2 regions of the Brachybacterium sp. Marseille-Q7125 genome follow, and region 1 is predicted to be linked to the other one. Evidence: predicted binding sites of a transcription regulator. Region 1 holds the regulator's gene; the other holds the start of a gene.
What was found. The regulator HrcA, encoded in region 1, represses chaperone genes, less so after heat shock. The targets are predictions, from matches to a motif close to TTNGCACTCGNNNNNNNCGAGTGCNAA.

Region 1 (9,423 bases):
GTGCGTCCGCGCATGTACGCCAGCGGCGCCACCTCGATGGTCCCGGCGCCCATCAGCCGCGGGATCGACTCGGGGTCGAGCATGTCGTGCAGCGCGTCGTACAGCGGCCGCAGGTACGGGTCGATCTTCTCGTTCAGCGAACCGGGCAGGAAGCCCAGGCGCTCCCCCGCCTCCACCGCCGGGCGGGTGAGGATGATCCGGTTGATTTGCTTGGACAGCAGCTGCTGCACTGCCATCGCCACCGCCAGGTAGGTCTTGCCGGTGCCGGCCGGGCCGATCCCGAAGGTGATGGTCGAGGATTCGATCGCCTCGATGTAGCTCTTCTGCCCCATGGTCTTGGGGCGGATGGTGCGGCCGCGGCTGGAGAGAATCGTGCGGCTGAGCACCTCCTCGAGCCGGGCCCCCTGGGCGCGGTCATCGCCGTAGAGGTTCGCTGCCCGCTGGACTGCTTCGGCGGTCACAGGCTGACCCTTCGCGGCCATCTCGATGAGGGAGCGCATAATGTGCTCGCTGCGGCGCAGGGCCTCGTCGGTGCCGCGCAGGGTCACCTGGTGGCCGCGCACGTGCACATCGGTATCGGGGACGACGTCCTCGAGCGCAGCCAGGGCCTGGTCATTCTCGCCCAGGACCTGGAAGGGGCTGAGGTGATCGGGGATCGCGAGCTTGCGCTCGTGAACCTCGGGGGTGCGGCCGGGGGCTGGCTGCAGGGGATCTGTCACAGTTCTCCTTCGGCGAGCTGGCCGCCCGCGAGGACATGCGCGTGCACGTGGAAGACGGTCTGCCCGGCACCGGCACCGGTGTTGAACACGAGGCGGAAGTCGCCATCGGCCTGCTGGGCGGCGACGTCCCGGGCGGTGTCCACGACGTGCGAGAGCAGCTGGGGGTCCTCGGCCAGCTCGGTGACATCCCGATGGTGCTCGCGCGGGACCACGAGCACGTGCACGGGTGCCTGCGGCTGCAGGTCCTTGAAGGCGATGACCCGCTCGTCCTCATGGACGCGGTCCGAGGGGATCTCGTCGGCGACGATCTTGCAGAAGATGCACTCCGCGTCACGACGCAGCGCGCTGGTCTCGGTGGTGGAGGTACCCATGTCAGCGAGTCTACGGGAGCGATCTGCGCCTCTTGCTGTTGTGCCACCCCACCTGGCTATGAGAAGTTTCAAGCACTATGACGACTCTTGGGATCATCCTTGCGAGCACCCGCCCCAATCGTGTGGGCGATTCCGTCCTCACCTGGGTTCGCCAGGCCGTGCCGACGGATACGACCATCGACCTGATTGATCTGCGGGAGCTTGCGCTGCCCGCCTATGACGGCTCCACGAGCCCGAAGAAGGGCCTCCCCAAGGAGTCCCAGCACGCGCAGGCATGGGGTGAACGGATCACGGACCTGGATGCTCTGCTGATCCTCACCCCGCAGTACAACGCCTCCTACCCGGGACAGCTCAAGACGGCGATCGACTACCTGTACGAAGAGTGGGAGAAGCTGCCCACGCTGCTGGTCGGCTACGGCTGGGGTGAGGCCGCCGATGTGCTGCCGCTGCTGGAGAAGCTCATGCGGCGTCTGAAGGCCAACGTGGTCGGCAGCATCGGGCTGGGCTCCGGCCCGGACCTCGAAGAGGACGGCACGCTGCACATGGCCGAGGAGAAGACCGCCGCGCTGCGCGGGCTTGTGGCCCGGCTGCTGAATCCCACCCGCACGGAGCGCACCGACGCCTGAACCCGAACCTCAGCCCCAGCGCCCCACCAGGGCGCTGAGCACCGCGAGGGCCGCGGGTCCAGCGGTCGAGGAGCGCAGCACCTCCGGGCCCAGCAGCACGGAGCGGGCGCCGATACCGCTCAGCGCTTCGAGCTCGGCCGGCTCGATCCCGCCTTCGGGACCGACGATGATCACGATCTCCTCGACGCCGTCGGCGCTCGCCATCCGCAGCTGATCAGCAAGGCTCATGAGCGCGCGGGATTCCTGCTCGTGCAGCACGAGCACCAGGGCACCGGACTGCACGAGGTCCCCGAGCCGGGCGGTCAGCTGCGCGGTGCTCATCGCGTCCTCGACCATGGGGATGCCTGGGCGGCGGCACTGCTTGACCGCGGCCCGCACCGTCGACTCCCATTTCGCACGGCCCTTGCGCAGTTTCTCGCCGCGCCACACGGACACCGAGCGCTGGGCGATCCATGGGATCACGCGGTCCACGCCGAGCTCGGTCGCGGATTCCACCGCCTGCTCATCCCGGCCGCCGGTGGCGAGGGCCTGCACGAGCGCCAGGCGCGGCAGGCGCTCCACGGCGGGGCTCGGGTCACTCAGAAGGCGCAGATCCAGCTGCTCCTTGCGGGCGGCGATCACCTCGGCGAGCACCTGTCGGCCGGGGCCGTCGGTGAGCAGCACCTGCTCCCCCACGCCGATGCGCGCGACCTTCGCCGCGTGCCGCCCTTCGTCCCCGGCGAGGGTCAGCTGCTCTCCCTCGCTCGCACGGGCGAGGGCGTCATCGTCGATGAGGAACCCGGGCGGCGTGGTGGGCATGGGCGCGCTTCCTCCAGGTGCGGTGCGGTCTCAGGCGTGGTCTCAGAGGTCGCGCAGGCGTTCGCGCAGCCGGGCGAAGGGACCCTGGCCCTTGACGGGGCGGCGGGTGGTTTCCTCCCCGCGCAGTGCTGCGAACTGGCGCAGCAGGTCCTGTTCCTCCTCGCTGAGGGAGGTGGGGACGTCCACGTCGAGGATGACCCGGATGTCGCCACGGCGTTCCCGGCGCAGCGGGGTGACGCCGAGTCCCTTCAGCGTGATCTCCTCCCCCGGCTGTGAACCGGGGGCCACGTCCACGTCCTGGGCGCCGTCGAAGGTCTCCAGGGGGATCGTCGCGCCGAGGGCTGCGGAGGTCATCGGAATGGCCAGGGTGGTCACGAGGTCATCGCCTTCGCGCTCGAACAACTCGTGATCGCGGACGGACAGTTCGACGAACAGGTCACCGGCCGGACCGCCGGCCTCCCCGACCTCACCTTCGCCGCGCAGCTGGATCCGCGTGCCGTTCTCGACGCCAGAGGGGACGCGCACGGTGACGGTGCGCTCGGCGGCGGTGCGGCCGTGACCGGAACAGGCGGTGCAGGGCGATTCGATGACATCGCCGTGCCCATCGCACGTGGGGCAGGGGGCCATCGTGACCATCTGCCCCAGCAGAGACTGGGCCACGCGCTGGACGTGCCCGGAGCCGTTGCACGCGGTGCAGGGGGTGGGGCTGGTGCCGGGCTCGCAGCACGAGCCGGTGCAGCGCTCGCACAACACGGCCGTGCGGAACGTGACCTTCTCCTCGGTGCCGAACACGACGCTGCGCAGGTCGATCTTGACGCGGCGCAGCACGTCTCCGCCGCGGCGGCGACGCGGGACGGGCCCTTGAGAGCGGCCGCGCATCCCGGAGGCCCCGGCGAACATGTCGAAGATGTCGGTGAAGTCGAAGCCGGCACCGCCGCCGGGGAAGCCGCCCATGCCCGGTCCGCCGCCCATGTCGTACTGGCGACGCTTGTCGGCGTGGGAGAGCGTCTCATAGGCCTGGGAGACCTTCTTGAACTTCTCGCCGGCCTCCGGATCTGGGTTCACGTCCGGATGGAGGGTGCGGGCGAGCTTGCGGTACGCCTTCTTGATCTCCTCGGTGGAGGCATCGCGGGAGACGCCCAGCAGGTCGTAGTAGTCCTCGTTCACTCAGGGTCCTTCGCAGGGTCGGTGGCCGCGCAGGCGGCGGGGGTCGGCGTGCGGCGGACAAGGGGCCGATGTGGCCTGTCGCGCCGGGGCACACGGGGTTACTCGAGATAGCGGGAGACGTAGCGGGCGATCGCCTGGACGGTGGAGATGCCGGTCACGTAGTCCATGCGGCGCGGCCCCAGGATCGCCAGGTGCGAACCGGCGCCGTACCCGGCCCCCACCAGCGCGGCGCGATGCAGGGCTTCGTCGTGCAGTTCAGAGCCGATGCGCACCTCAACATCGCCGGGGCGGATGTGCATTTCGGTGAACAGCCGCATGAGCACCAGCTGCTCTTCGAGAACATCCAGCAGCGGTTCGACATCGCGCGCGAAGTCCTGGGCGGAGCGGGCGATGTTCGCGGTGCCGGCCATCATGATGCGGTCCTCCACGCGGGTGGCCGCGAGCGCTGCGAGGGCCTCGGCGACCTCTGCTGCCGCGGGGCGTTCAGCGGGGCTGAGATCCTCGAGGTAGTCCGTGAGGGGCTGGGCGAGGTCGGTGACCTCCCGCCCGGCGACCACACGCAGCAGCTGATCGCGCAGGTCCAGGTAGTACTCGGCGGGCTGTCCCGCGAGAACGGGGACGGTGCGCTGGTCCACGCGTCCGGATTCGGTGATGAGCACGAGCAGCAGGAGGCTGTCGGCGACCTTCACGAGTTCGACGTGCCGCACCCGGGCCTGCTTGCGCGCCGGGTACTGCACCATCGCAACCTGCTGGGTGAGCTGGGCAAGAGCCCGGACGGTGCGGGCCAGCAGCTCCTCGACGTCTCCGGCGCCCTCGAGGAGGGTGCGGATGGCGCGACGCTCCGGGGCCGACAGCGGCTTGATCGTCGCGACGTGATCGACGAAGGCGCGGTAGCCCTTGTCCGTGGGAACGCGTCCGGCGGAGGTGTGGGGCTGATGAATCAGCCCCTCTTCCTCCAGGACCGACATGTCGTTGCGCACGGTGGCGGCGGAGACACCGAGCTCGTGGCGCTCCAGGAGGGATTTCGAGCCGACGGGCTCGCGGGTGGAGACGTAGTCCTCGACGATCGCGCCGAGGATCTGCAGCTTCCGGGCGTCCGTCGCTCTCACCTCCCTCTCTCACGGTCCACGCTCAGGATGCGCGCTGGGCACATAGCCACCCAGCACTCTGGCACTCACTGGCGCCAGGTGCCAATCCTACGCGCCGACGCGCCGGTCACCAGGGAGGCGTTCGCCACGAGGGGACACGACGCGCTCGCCCCGCCACCCGGTTCCCCGCGCTGTGCACCACCCCCGTGTACGGTGACGCGCGTGCCTGCTTCCTTCCCCGACCGGTACGGCCATGACGTTCTGTCCTCCGGCCCACCCGCCCATCACCGTCAGCGACCCGTAGCACGCGAGGTTCCCGTGCAGCGCGACCTCGTGGTCGAAGAGGCGTCGACAGGTTTCACCGGCGCGATCCAGCGCCTGGAGAAGATCGCCGGCGAGATCGTGGTGGAGCTCGAGGGCCGTGGCGGTGTGCGGCGCACCTTCCCGCTGGGTCCCGGCTTCATGATCGACGGGAAGCCCGTCGTGCTCACACGCCCCGCACCGCGCGCCCCGCGCGGTCCCAAGCGCTCCGCCTCCGGCTCCGTGTATGTCGAAGGGGCGAAGGCGCGCACGGCCCGGGCCTCCCGCATCTGGGTGGAGGGCACCCACGATGCCGAGCTGATCCAGAAGGTCTGGGGGCATGATCTGCGCATCGAAGGCATCGTCGTCGAGCAGCTCGAGGGCGCTGACAACCTCGTCGAGCGGGTGCAGCACTTCGCTCCCTCTCCCGGGCGGCGGCTCGGAATCCTCGTGGATCACCTGGTGCGCGGCTCGAAGGAGTCGCGGATCGCGGCTGAGGTGATGGCGCTGCCCGGCGCGAGCGGGAACGTCACCCTGCTCGGGCACCCGTATGTGGATGTGTGGCAGGCGATCAAACCGGCCCGCGTGGGTCTGCGCGAGTGGCCACATTTCCCGCGCGGCACCGACATCAAGGTCGGCACCCTCGCGGCGCTCGGCTGGCCGCATGAGGATGCCGCTGACATCGGTCTGGGATGGAAGCGGATCCTTGCCACGGTGCGGTCCTACGCCGACGTGGAGCCGACGCTCTCGGGCCGCATCGAGGAGCTCATCGACTTCGTGACCGTCGAGCAGAGCTGACGGGATCGCCGCTGCGGAGCAGCGACCCGGCGTCGCCTCGTCATCTCCATCGTTCTGGGGGTAAACCCCCACCGTCCTCGGCGGCTGTCCACGCGGACGCACGGGTCATCGAACTCTAGGCTGGGGTCATCGACGCACAGACCACTCCCGGTGGTCCCGGAAGGAGCCTGAGATGACCCAGAGCCCGTACCCCCACGACCCGTACTCCTCCCCACAGTCGGAGACCTCGCAGCCCGCGGGCTCTCAGCAGCCTGCCTTCTCGTCTCCGCAGAGCGCCCAGCAGGCCCCGCGCGCCGCCGGCGGGTCCTCCGACCAGGCCCCGGACCAGCCGGCTCCCGGCACCGCGGGCGTGTATGACGGTCCCCTGAGCGGCGAACCCATCAACCGCTCCGACTCGCGCCTGTGGGCGATGCTGTCGCAGCTCGCCGTGGGGCTCGGCCACGTCGTCTCCTGGGGCTTCCTGGGCTGGGTGGGTCCGCTGATCATCTTCCTGATCTACAAGGATCGTGACCGCTTCGTGCGCTACCACTCCGCGGAGGCCCTCAACGGTGCGATCGCGGTGCTCATCGCCCAGGTGGTGCTCACCGTCGTCATCACCATCCTCACGGTGATCACCCTGGGCCTCGGTTCATTCCTCTTCCCGCTAGTGGGGATCCCCGCGCTGCTGCAGCTGATCTTCGCGATCATCGGCGCGGTCAAGGCCAACCAGGGCGAGTACTGGAACTACCCGCTGAACCTGCGCTTCGTGAAGTGACTGACGCCCTCAGGGCACCAGGTCACGGATGACCGCATCAGCCAGCAGACGGCCGGCTCGCGTGAGGACCGCGCGGCCGGCCGTCAGTGCGTCCGCCTCCAGGTGACCGCGCTCAGCGTGGACGGCAAGCAGGTGACGCCGCTGCTCGGGGACGACGGTGACGTCGAGCCCATCGGCGATCCGCAGCTCGAGCATGATCCGCTCCACGAGACGGTCCTTGGCCGTGAGCTGCTCGGACTCCTGAACGGGCAGCCGCCCGTCGGCAAGGCGCGCGGCGTACCGGCTGGGATGCTTGAGGTTCCAGGAGCGTTCGCCGTTGCGATGGCGGTGGGCGCCGGGGCCGATGCCCCACCAGTCGCGTCCGGTCCAGTAAGCGAGGTTGTGCCGGGAGCGGTCCGCGCGGGTGCGGGCGAAGTTGGAGACCTCGTACCACTGAAGCCCGTCGGCGCGGGTGAGGTCATCGATCAGCTCATACTTGTCGGCCATGTCGTCGCCATCCGGGGCGGTGATCTCCCCGCGGCGCAGCTGCCGGGCCATCGCCGTATTGCCCTCGATGATCAGTGAATACGCGGAAAGATGGTCGATCCCGCAGTCCAGGGCGGCACGCACCGAGGTCTCCACATCAGCGAGGGTCTCCCCCGGGGTGCCGTAGATGAGGTCGAGGCTCACGGCGAGTCCGGCGTCCTTCGCCCACTGCACCACCTGGGGGATGCGGTCAGGGTCGTGGGTGCGGTCCAGGGTGGCGAGCACCGAGCGGACCGCGGACTGCATACCGAAGGACACGCGGGTGATGCCGCCCGCAGCGAGCTCGGCGAGGGAGTCCGGGGTGACCGAATCGGGGTTCGCCTCGGTGGTGACCTCCGCGTCCGGGGCGAGCGGGATGAGGGAGCGCAGATGCGCGAGCATGGCCACGAGATCACCGGCGGGCAGCAGCGTCGGGGTTCCGCCGCCGAAGAACACGGTCGCGATCTGTTGGTAGCGGTACCCGGCGGCGAGGTCATCGGCGAGCTGGAGCTCCATCTCCCGCATCGCGTTGGCGGGGTACTCGCGCTGTGAGCCACCGCCGCCGAGTTCCGCGTTCGTGTACGTGTTGAAGTCGCAGTAGCCGCAGCGCACCGCACAGAACGGGATGTGGATGTAGGCCGACAGCGCGCGCTGCGGGCTCGAATCGTCGCGGGAAGGCATCGACTCAGCTCCCCCGGCCATCAGAGGTCAGCGCTGCTGGATGGGAACGCACGCTGCCGGACTTCTCGAGCGCCCGCACGGCGGCGTTCACGAGAGAGCTGTACAGCACAGTGCCGCTCGTCGCGGACCAGTCGAGAACAGCTGCTGCCTGCTCAGCGTTCAGACCGCGGAAGGCATCGCGGATGCACACGCCGTGCCCGGGCCGACCGATCACCTCGATCGCATCACCGGCGCTGATCTCCCCCTCCTGGAGCACGCGGAGGTAGGTGCCGGGATGGCCGTGCTCGGTGAAGCGTCGACCGAAGCGCGGGTCCCCCACCCGCTCGGCGAGGGTCCCGCAGGGGGTGCGTTGGCAGGTGGCCTCGAGGATGGTACTGCCGATGCGCCACTGCTCGCCGATCTCGGCGCCGTCCGTGTCGATACCGGCGGTCACGAGGTTCTCGCCGAAGAAGCCGTCGGGGAACTGGCGTCCGGTGCTGCGTGCGAGCGCCTCCCGTTGCTCCCGGGCGAAGGCGTAGACGGCTTTGAACAGGCCGCCGTGGTGCTCGCGGTCCCCTTGCACATCGCCCCAGATGCCGTGGGTGAGCACCTGGATGGGTCCGTCGACGGGGCGCTTGTCAATGCCGCTCATCAGACGGCCCCGGGTGGTGACCGGGAACAGCTGACGCGGCAGGCAGATGGCGGCAAGGCTCCCGGTGACTGCTCGTGTGCTCATCGATCTCCCGAGCTCCGGCCTTACTTCTTCTTGCCGTCCTTGGAGGAATCGGCGGCGTCAGAGGACAGCGCGGCGATGAACGCCTCCTGCGGCACCTCGACAGAGCCGATGTTCTTCATGCGCTTCTTGCCCTCCTTCTGCTTCTCCAGCAGCTTGCGCTTCCGGGAGATATCGCCGCCGTAGCACTTGGACAGCACGTCCTTGCGCATGGCACGGATGTTCTCGCGGGCGATGATGCGCGAGCCGATCGCGGCCTGGATCGGCACCTCGAACTGCTGGCGCGGGATGAGGTTCTTCAGCTTCCCCGCCATCTCCACGCCGTAGTTGTAGGCCTTGTCGCGGTGGACGATGGCGCTGAAGGCATCCACCGGCTCGCCCTGCAGCAGCATGTCGACCTTCACCAGGTCCGCAACCTGCGAGCCGGACACGTCGTAGTCCAAAGACGCGTAGCCGCGGGTGCGGGACTTCAGCTGATCGAAGAAGTCGAAGACGATCTCCGCCAGCGGCAGCGTGTACCGCAGCTCGACGCGGTCCTCACTGAGGTAGTCCATGCCACCGAGGCTCCCGCGCTTGGACTGGCACAGCTCCATGACCGCGCCGATGAACTCGCTGGGCACCAGGATGGTGGCCTTCGCGACGGGCTCGCTGATCTCATGCACCTTCCCGGCGGGGAAGTCCGACGGGTTCAGCACCTCCACCTCGGTGCCGTCCTCCATCACCACGTGGTAGACGACCGACGGGGCGGTGGAGATGAGGTCGAGGTCGAATTCGCGCTCGAGCCGTTCTCGGATGATCTCCAGGTGCAGCAGCCCCAGGAAACCCACCCGGAACCCGAAGCCGAGCGCCGTGGAGGTCTCCGGCTCATAGCTGAGGGCGGCATCGTTGAGCTTCAGCTTGTCCAG
Region 2 (9,423 bases), on a different contig from region 1:
CGCTACGGGGTGAGCACGGGGCAGGAGCTCACCGTGCGGCGGGACGGGAAGGAGCGCACCCTGCGCGTCAGCGGCATCTACCAGGACATCACCTCCGGAGGGTTCACCATGAAGCAGCAGGGGGTGGTGCCGGAGGCGGCCGACCGCTACACGATCTTCGCTGACGTCGCCGACGGCGCTGATCCCCAGCAGGTGGCAGCGGAGCTGGATGGCGCCGTGGAGCAGGCCCGCACCATCCCGCAGGAGGAGTACGCCCGCCAGAGCACCGCCTACCTGCGCGGCGCCCTGCGCGGCGCGGCCCTCCTCGCCGCGGTGACGGTGGCGATGATCTGCACGCTGATCACCCTGCTGTTCCTGCGGCTGCAGCTGACCCGGGAGCGGCGTCGCAGCGGCGTTCTGTGCGCCCTCGGCTTCACCCGGGCAGACGTGGCCGCGCAGGTGCACTGGCGGGCTGCGGCGACGGTCCTGCTCGGGGTCATGGTCGGCACCGTCCTCGCGGGAACGCTGGGCCCCCGGGCCACGGGGTCGCTGCTGTCCGCGGCGGGACTGGGGCTCGCCCGGCTGACCTTCCTGGGCAGTCCCTGGCTGCTCTACGGGGTGCTGCCTGCCCTGCTCGTGATCGTCGGGGTCGGCACCGCCCGGGTGCTGACCGCTCGGATGCGCGCCGACGACCTGTCGGCCCGGTTGAGAGGCTGAGAACAATGACCACCCCGGATGAGAGCTCGACCCCGATCCTGCGCGCGCATGATCTGCGCAAGAGCTACACCACCACCGAGCCGCCCACCGAGGTGCTGCGCGGGATCGACCTCGAGGTCTCAGGCAGCGAGTTCCTCGCGGTGATGGGAGCCTCCGGCTCCGGGAAGTCCACCCTGCTGCACCTACTGGGCGGCTTGGACCGTCCCACCGCCGGACACGTCGAGATCGACGGCACGGATCTCACCGCACTGTCGGACCGGGAGCTGAGCCGCGTGCGCCTGCACAGCCTCGGCTTCGTGTTCCAGCAGCCGTACTTCCTGGACGCCCTGAGCATCCGGGACAACGTCCTGCTGCCGGCGCTGAAGGCCGGTGATCTGCCGCGCGCCGAGGTCGCCGAGCGAGTGGACGGGCTCCTGGAGCGCTTCGGGATCGCGGCGGTGGCGGACCACCGCATCACCGAGGCCTCCGGCGGGCAGCTCCAGCGCGCCTCGATCTGCCGGGCCCTCGCGGTCTCGCCGCGTGTGGTGCTGGCCGACGAGCCCACCGGTGCGCTGAACTCCGCGATGGCCACCGAGGTCATGGAGGCGCTCGCCGCCGTGCACGCCGAGGGCACCACCGTCGTCATGGTCACGCACGATCCGCGCGTGGCCGCCGCCGCGCAGCGCGTCCTCTACCTCGAGGACGGCCGGATCCTGGACACCTTTTCCCGCGCGGAGCACGGGCAGGAGGCCGAGGGCGAGCTGCGTCGATGGCTCACCGGCCTGGGCTTCTGATCCGTTCAGCGACGGCTCGACTGTGCCGAGGGCGAACAGCGGCCGCGAGGCGCCCGTCCATTAGCACTCTCGGCGGGGGAGTGCTTATGATGATCTGGCACTCGGCGATCGAGAGTGACAGCGCCCGTCGGCGTCGTCGCCCCCGCCCGCCGACCACGAACATTCCGGCCCCGTGAGGGGGCGCGCGCCGTGGGACATGAACACGGCGCGGGTCCTCGTCCGTCGCGGGCACTGGGTCGGGTGGACACACACCACACGGGAGAGATTCCACAATGGCCAAGCTCATCTCTTACGACGAGGAGGCCCGGCGCGGCCTCGAGCGGGGTATGAACCAGCTCGCCGACGCCGTCAAGGTCACCCTCGGCCCCAAGGGCCGCAACGTCGTGCTCGAGAAGTCCTGGGGCGCCCCCACCATCACCAACGACGGCGTGTCGATCGCCAAGGAGATCGAACTCGACGATCCCTACGAGAAGATCGGCGCCGAGCTGGTGAAGGAGGTCGCCAAGAAGACCGACGACATCGCGGGCGACGGCACCACCACCGCCACCGTCCTCGCCCAGGCCCTGGTCAAGGAGGGCCTGCGCAACGTCGCCGCCGGCGCCAACCCGATCGCGCTCAAGCGCGGCATCGACAAGGCCGTGGCCGCCGTCTCCGAGACCCTGCTCAAGCAGGCCAAGGAGATCGAGACCAAGGAGCAGATCGCCTCCACCGCCGCGATCTCCGCTGCGGACCCGGCCATCGGCGAGCTCATCGCCGAGGCCCTCGACAAGGTCGGCAAGGAGGGCGTGATCACGGTCGAGGAGTCCAACACCATGGGCCTCGAGCTCGAGCTCACCGAGGGCATGCGCTTCGACAAGGGCTACATCTCGCCGTACTTCGTCACCGACGCCGAGCGTCAGGAGGCCGTGCTCGAGGACCCCTACGTCCTGCTGCTGAGCTCGAAGATCTCCACCGTCAAGGACCTGCTGCCGCTGCTGGAGAAGGTCATCCAGTCCGGCAAGCCGCTGTTCATCATCGCCGAGGACGTCGAGGGCGAGGCTCTCGCGGTGCTGGTGCTGAACAAGCTCAAGGGCTCCTTCAAGTCCGTGGCCGTCAAGGCCCCCGGCTTCGGCGACCGCCGCAAGGCGATGCTGGAGGACATGGCCATCCTCACCGGCGGCCAGGTCATCGCCGAGGAGGTGGGTCTCAAGCTGGAGACCGCCGGCCTCGAGCAGCTGGGCCAGGCCCGCAAGGTCGTCGTCACCAAGGACGAGACCACCATCGTCGAGGGCGCCGGGGATGCGGATCGCATCAACGGCCGCGTGGCCCAGATCCGTGCAGAGATCGAGAACTCCGACTCGGACTACGACCGCGAGAAGCTCCAGGAGCGCCTCGCGAAGCTGGCCGGCGGCGTGGCCGTCATCAAGGCCGGTGCCGCCACCGAGGTGGAGCTCAAGGAGCGCAAGCACCGCATCGAGGACGCCGTGCGCAACGCCAAGGCCGCCGTGGAGGAGGGCGTCGTCGCCGGTGGCGGCGTCGCGCTGTTGCAGGCTGGCAAGGACACCTTCGGTGCGCTCACCCTGGAGGGTGACGAGGCCACCGGCGGCAACATCGTCAAGGTCGCCATCGAGGCTCCGCTCAAGCAGATCGCCGTCAACGCCGGCCTCGAGGGCGGCGTCATCGCGGAGAAGGTCAAGTCCCTGCCCGTGGGCCAGGGCCTGAACGCCGCGACCGGCGAGTACGAGGACCTGCTGGCCGCCGGCATCATCGACCCGGTGAAGGTCACCCGCTCCGCGCTGCAGAACGCGGCGTCCATCGCGGGCCTGTTCCTGACCACCGAGGCCGTGGTGGCTGACAAGCCGGAGCCGGTCAAGGCCGGTGGCGGGGCCGACGAGATGGGCGGCATGGGAGGTATGGGCGGCATGATGTGATCAGGCCGCGCGGGCTGATCCCGCGCCCTGATCAGCCCCGCTGATCCCATCGGCCTCAGCCGATCACCCGGAGCCCCGGCACCCCAGGAGGGTGCCGGGGCTTCGACGTGCTTGAGGGAGCGCAGGCTGCGGCCCCCGCACCACCACCTACCTCGGCGTAGTGCGGGTGTCAGCGCGCTATGCGGTGTCGGACCCGCGGTACTCCGGGGTAAGGGGTGAGTTGAGACGCCCGGGACAGGAGCGGGAAGCGGGCAACCTGCTGCAAATCCTCGCCAGGGTGCGCGAGGTGCGATGGACTACAGCGCACCGCAACCCCCTTAGGCTCGCGCGATCACCTGCATGACAAGGAGGTCATGATCGATGTCCTGCGCACCCCCGCGCATCCTCCGCCCCCGTGACGGCACCCGTCTGACCCGGCGCGCACTGCTGGTCGGCATCCCGGCCCTGGGGCTGGGCTCTGTCGCCCTGGCCGGCTGCACCGGCAGCGAGGCCGCCACCGCGGCGGAGAACATCCTGTCCATCTCCCTGAACCAGACGGAGACCCACCCCAGCTACCTGGCCCTCACCTACTTCGGAGAGAAGCTGGTGGAGTCCACTGACGGACGCTGGGGCGCGCGCATCTACGCCAATGAGGCGCTCGGCGCGCAGCAGGAAGTGGTCCAGCTGGTCTCCGACGGGTCCGTGGACATCGCGGTCATCTCCGCGCCCCAGGTGGAGAACCTCTCCCGGGCCTTCCGGCCCCTCAACCTGCCCGGAGCGTTCCGGGATATCGACCACCAGATGGCCGTGCTGAACGAAGACTCCCTGGTGGGCGAGCTGTTCTCCTCCCTCGAACCGAGCCACCGCCTGCGGGTGCTGGGCGGCTTCACCCAGGGGGCACGCCACGTGTACACCGACCGCGGCCCGATCGAGGGGCCCGATGATCTCGCCGGCCTGCGCATCCGTGTGCAGGAATCCGATGTCTTCATGGAGCTCACCCGCGCCCTCGGTGGCTCACCCACCCCGATGGCCTACGGCGAGGTGTACACCGCCCTGCAGGCCGGAGTGCTCAACGGCGCGGAGAACAACGAGGTCAGCTACGTGACCCAGCGGCACTACGAGATCGCCCCGTACTTCACGCTCACCAATCACCTGGTGGGTCTGGACTACGTGATGGCGAACGTGGACCGCATCCACGGCATGGATCCCGCGGACCAGGAGGCCTTCGCGACGAGCTTCACCGCGGCGCAGGAGGAGTTCGTGCGCCTGTGGGAGGAGGAGACCGCCTCGAGCATCGCGCAGATGGAGGACGCGGGCGTCACCATCACAGATCCGGACGACGATGCCTTCGCGCCGCTCGTGCTCGAAGCGGGTCGGTCCTTCCTGGACTCCGCGGAGGACGAAGCCCTGTACGAGGCGATCCGGGCGGTCGAGACGAACAGCGCTGCAGCATCGGACGGAGGAGAGGGATGAACATGTTCCGGACTCGGGCCCTGCAGGCCCTGCGAGTCATCAGCATTGCGCTGTTCACCACGCTCGTGCTGGTGGTGATGTGGCAGGTGATCACCCGTCAGCTGCTCAACTCGCCGAGCGGCTGGACCACCACCGTGGCGCAGTACCTCTTCATCTGGCTGGTTCTGTTCTCAGTGGCCATGGTGTTCGGCGAGCGCGGCCATGTGGCGGTCGACTTCTTCGCCGGGCTGCTCCCGGCCCCGCTGCGCCGTATCGCCCAGATCCTGGTCACCCTCGCCGTGCTCGCCTTCGCGACGCTCGGCCTGGTGTGGGGCGGGATCCGCGGCATGGGCATCTCCTGGGATCAGGCGATCACGGGCCTGCCGGTGACCGTCGGGCAGATGTACACCGCGCTGCCCGTGGCGGGCGTTCTGATCGTGGTCTTCGCGATCGGGGACCTCATCCAGCTGCTGCGCGGAGACGATCTCGACCGGGCCGATGACGATGCCCCGGCGGCGGCGACCGTCGCGTCCCCCGCGGGCACCCGCACGGCCGACGGACAGGAGCACTGACATGGATCCCGCACTGCTGTCCGGCACCATCCTCGTGGTGGGGGTGCTGCTGCTCATTGGCATCGGCGCCCCGATCGGCATCGCGATCGGCCTGCCGTCCATCGTGGCGCTCGCCGCCGTCGTCGGCCCCGAGCAGGCCGTGTTCGTCGCCTCCCAGCGGATGTTCACCGGCGCCAGCTCCTTCACCCTGCTGGCCATCCCGTTCTTCGTGCTCGCGGGCAGTCTGATGAACACCGGCGGCATCGCCGCCCGGCTCATCGACGCCGCGCAGGTGCTCGTGGGCCGCATGCCCGGCTCTCTGGCGCAGACGAACGTCGTGGCGAACGCCCTGTTCGGCTCGGTCTCGGGCGCGGGCGTGGCCTCGGCCGCGGCGATGGGGTCGATCCTCGGGCCGCGCGAGCGACGCGAGGGCTATGACCCGGCGCTGTCGGCGGCCGTGAACGCGGCCTCCGCCCCCTCCGGGATGCTGATCCCGCCCTCGAACACCCTGATCGTGTACTCGCTCGTGTCCTCCACGTCGGTGGCCACCCTGTTCGTGGCCGGCTACGGGCCGGGCCTGGTGTGGGTGCTGGCCTGCGTGGTGCTGGTCGCGATCCTGGCCCGGCGCAACCCGACGATGCGCGGTGCGACCGAACGGGTCCCGCTCAAGGTGGCGCTTCTGACGCTGCTGCGCGCGGTGCCGGCGATCCTCATGATCGTCGTGGTGGTCGGCGGTCTGCTGGCGGGCATCTTCACCGCCACCGAGTCCGCGGTGATCGCGGTCGCGTACGCGCTCGTCCTCGGCCTGATCTACCGCAACCTCACCTGGCGGAACCTGCCGGGCGTGGTGCTGGATGCCGCGCGCACCACGGCGGTGGTGATGCTGCTGGTGGCGGTGTCCTCGGCCCTGTCCTGGGTGCTGAGTTACGCGACCATCCCGCAGACGATCTCCGACGCGATGCTGGGCCTGGCCTCATCACCGCTCGTCGTGCTGCTCATGATGATGGTGATCCTGCTGGTGGTGGGCTCCTTCATGGACCCCACGCCCGCGATCCTCATCTTCACGCCGATCTTCCTGCCGATCGCGATGGAGCTCGGGGTGGACCCGATCCACTTCGGCATGATGATCACCTTCAACCTGTCGCTGGGCACGATCACCCCGCCGGTGGGCAACATCCTGTTCGTCGCCTCGAAGGTGGGCGGGGTGCGGCCCGAGCCGGTGATCATGAAGATGCTGCCGTTCTTCGCCGTGCTGCTGCTGGGTCTGCTGCTGGTGGTGTTGGTGCCGCAGATCTCGCTGTTCCTGCCGCAGCTGCTCGGCCAGATGTGACGCCCGGGGCGGGGGCCGCATGCGCGAGGATGGTCCCATGAGCGATGATCCTCTTGCCCCGCCCCTGCGCGTCCTCACCCAGAACATCCGCCTGGCCCGCCCGGAGACCCGGCCCGGCCAGGCGGATCACTGGCCCGAGCGCGCCCCCGTGCTGCAGGCGATCCTGCGGCGCGAGGACGCCGACGTGGTGGGGACCCAGGAGGTCCTCGCCGCGCAGATCCCGGTGCTCGACGAGGTGCTGGCCGGAACGCATGAGCGGCTCGGCATGGGCCGTGAGGGCGGCAGCCACGGCGAGCACAACCTGCTGTACCTGCGCCGCGACCGCCTGGAGATCCTCGCGTGGGACCAGTTCTGGCTCTCCGAGCAGCCGCGGCTGATTGGCTCGCGCGGCTGGGATGCGCACTGCGAGCGCATCTGCGTCTACGCCCGGGTGCGTGACCGTGCGAGCGGCGCGGAGCTGCTCCTCGCCGTCACCCACCTCGATCATGCCGGGCAGGTCGCCCGGGAGCAGGGCGCCCAGCTGCTGGCCGAACGTCTCACCGCCGCGGCCGATGGGGCACCGATCCTGCTCATGGGCGATTTCAACGCCGCCGCCGGGATCGATCGCGCCTGGCAGGTGCTGATCGAGGCCGGATTCGCCGATGCCCGCGACAGCGCTGCAGAGAAGACGGGCGCAGACCTCGGCACCTTCCCGGATTACGGGCCGGCGCACGAGGGCGGCGAGCGGATCGACTGGATCCTCACCCGCGGCCTGGACGTCGAGTCCTACACGGCGCGCCTGCCCGAGGACGGCGGCCGCCCCGCGAGCGACCACGCGACCCTCACCGCGAGCGTGCGTCCCGGCGCTGGTGCGTGAAGCGCCTTCGCGGTGTGATCACATGTCGTGGGCGGAGGTGACGAGCATGCCGCTGCTGTCGCACAGCAGCGCCATCTCGAGGTTGTCCCCGGCTGCGGTACGGGTGTAGCCCTCCTCGGCGCTGAGCACCCCGGCGACGCTGACCCACTGCCCACCGCAGCCTTCGAGCAGATCCTCGAGCGGCTGCACCAGCAGCTCGCGCATCTCATCCTCGCCGGTGGCCGTCTCCGACCCGGTGTACCCGCCGCCATCGGAGGCTTTCGGCCCCGTCTGCTCCACGAGCTGCGCGGTCTGCTCCGGCCGCAGCACCATCACGGCCTGCCACCAGTGGTCATCGGGCGCCGGGAGCGGGGCGCGCTCCGTCGGATCCGTGAACCGCCCATCGATCACTCCCGCGATCGCGTAGCCCTTCAGCTGCGGCAGATGCTCCTCCGGCAGCTCGAAGGACTGCTGCAGATCATCGGGCCGATAGAAACGCCCGGTCTGCGCATCCTCCACCCACTCGGGCTCCGGCTCGCGCGTGCGGTCGGTGCCGGGCAGCATGCAGCCGCTGAGCGCGAGCACCGCGACCGCGCCGAGTCCCAACAGGGAGCGGTGCCCACGCCGGGACCCGGCGGTGCTCACAGCCCCCACGCCTCCGCGAGCAGCTCCAGCCCGCGCAGCCGCACCGCCGGGTCATAGTGGTATGCGGTGAGGATCAGCTCATCGGCCCTGGTTGCTGCGACGATCTCCTCCAGTTGGGAGACCACCGTGGCGGGGGAGCCGACGGCGCGGATCGACAGGGTCTGATCCACCTGCTGCAGCAGATGCGGCGGGACGTCGTCGAGCTCCCGCGGCGGCTGCAGCTTCTCCCGCTTCCCCTGCACCACGCCCAGGAACATCTGCTGCAACGTGGTGAGCTCGCGCTGTGCCTGCTCATCGGTCTCGGCGATCACGAGGTTCACCCCCACCATCGTGTGCGGCGCCTGGATCTGTGCGGCCGGGGCGTCGGCATCGAAGTGGCTGCGGTAGGTCTCCAGGGCCTGCAGGTACTGGAAGGGCGCGAAGTGGGAGGCGACCGCGAAGGGCATGCCGAGCTGTGCGGCCAGGCGCGCCCCGTTGCTGGTGGAGCCCAGGACCCACATTGGCACCTCGGTGCCCCGCGCCACCTCCGCGCTGATGGGCAGCTGCCCCTGCGGAACCTCGCGTGACCAGTCCCGCATCTGCTCCACCGCGGCGATGAACGCATGGGGTTCGGCCGATGTGCGGGCCAGCAGCTGCGCCGTCAGCTGATCGGTGCCGGGCGCCCGCCCCAGCCCCAGGTCGATGCGGTCCCCGTGGAACTGCACCAGGGTGCCGAACTGCTCGATCACCGCGAGCGGCGAATGGTTGGGCAGCATGATCCCGCCGGATCCCACCCGGATCCGTTCGGTCAGTGAGGCGGCACGGTCGATCAGCAGGCTCGTCGCGCTCGAGGCGAGGGAGGTGGTGTTGTGATGCTCGGCGAACCAGTAGCGCGCGTAGCCCAGCCGATCCGCGGCCTGCGCCCCCTGCATCGAGGCGGCCACCGCGTCCTTCGTGCTCATCCCCGCGGAGATCGGGACGAGGTCCAGCAGGGACAGGGGGACATGTGCAGCGCTCATGGCCCGATCCTAGCGAGGCCCGCCCCTCTCACCCCCACGGATCCCAGAACCGCTCCCCGGTGACCGCCACCATCGCCACCGTCCCCGCCACCAGGGCGATCGCCCCCAGGATCACCGCTATGTCCCGCCCCCGCAGCGGCCGGGTGATGAGCCAGGTGCGGCCCCTCCCGCGCCCGAAGCCGCGCAGCTCCATAGCGGCGGAGACCCGGTCGATGCGCTCCACGTCCCCCAGCAGCAGGGGTAGCAGCACCCCG

Region 2: the regulator HrcA is predicted to act here: its motif matches at 1,564-1,590, upstream of groL (chaperonin GroEL).

The regions. Positions count from the first base shown of each region.
Region 1 is NZ_JALLAL010000003.1:54,611-64,033, forward strand. Features, by position in the region: gene MU407_RS01620 (PhoH family protein) at 1-719, opposite strand, end outside; gene MU407_RS01625 (histidine triad nucleotide-binding protein) at 716-1,090, opposite strand; gene MU407_RS01630 (NAD(P)H-dependent oxidoreductase) at 1,168-1,716, shown strand; gene MU407_RS01635 (16S rRNA (uracil(1498)-N(3))-methyltransferase) at 1,726-2,514, opposite strand; gene dnaJ (molecular chaperone DnaJ) at 2,557-3,681, opposite strand; gene hrcA (heat-inducible transcriptional repressor HrcA) at 3,780-4,790, opposite strand; gene MU407_RS01650 (DUF3097 domain-containing protein) at 4,992-5,867, shown strand; gene MU407_RS01655 (DUF4870 domain-containing protein) at 6,040-6,621, shown strand; gene hemW (radical SAM family heme chaperone HemW) at 6,631-7,806, opposite strand; gene MU407_RS01665 (MOSC domain-containing protein) at 7,811-8,521, opposite strand; gene lepA (translation elongation factor 4) at 8,542-9,423, opposite strand, start outside.
Region 2 is NZ_JALLAL010000047.1:8,690-18,112, forward strand. Features, by position in the region: gene MU407_RS11200 (FtsX-like permease family protein) at 1-696, shown strand, start outside; gene MU407_RS11205 (ABC transporter ATP-binding protein) at 702-1,469, shown strand; gene groL (chaperonin GroEL) at 1,742-3,379, shown strand; gene MU407_RS11215 (TRAP transporter substrate-binding protein) at 3,740-4,831, shown strand; gene MU407_RS11220 (TRAP transporter small permease) at 4,828-5,382, shown strand; gene MU407_RS11225 (TRAP transporter large permease) at 5,384-6,691, shown strand; gene MU407_RS11230 (endonuclease/exonuclease/phosphatase family protein) at 6,729-7,547, shown strand; gene MU407_RS11235 (hypothetical protein) at 7,566-8,171, opposite strand; gene MU407_RS11240 (LLM class flavin-dependent oxidoreductase) at 8,168-9,169, opposite strand; gene MU407_RS11245 (energy-coupling factor transporter transmembrane component T) at 9,198-9,423, opposite strand, start outside.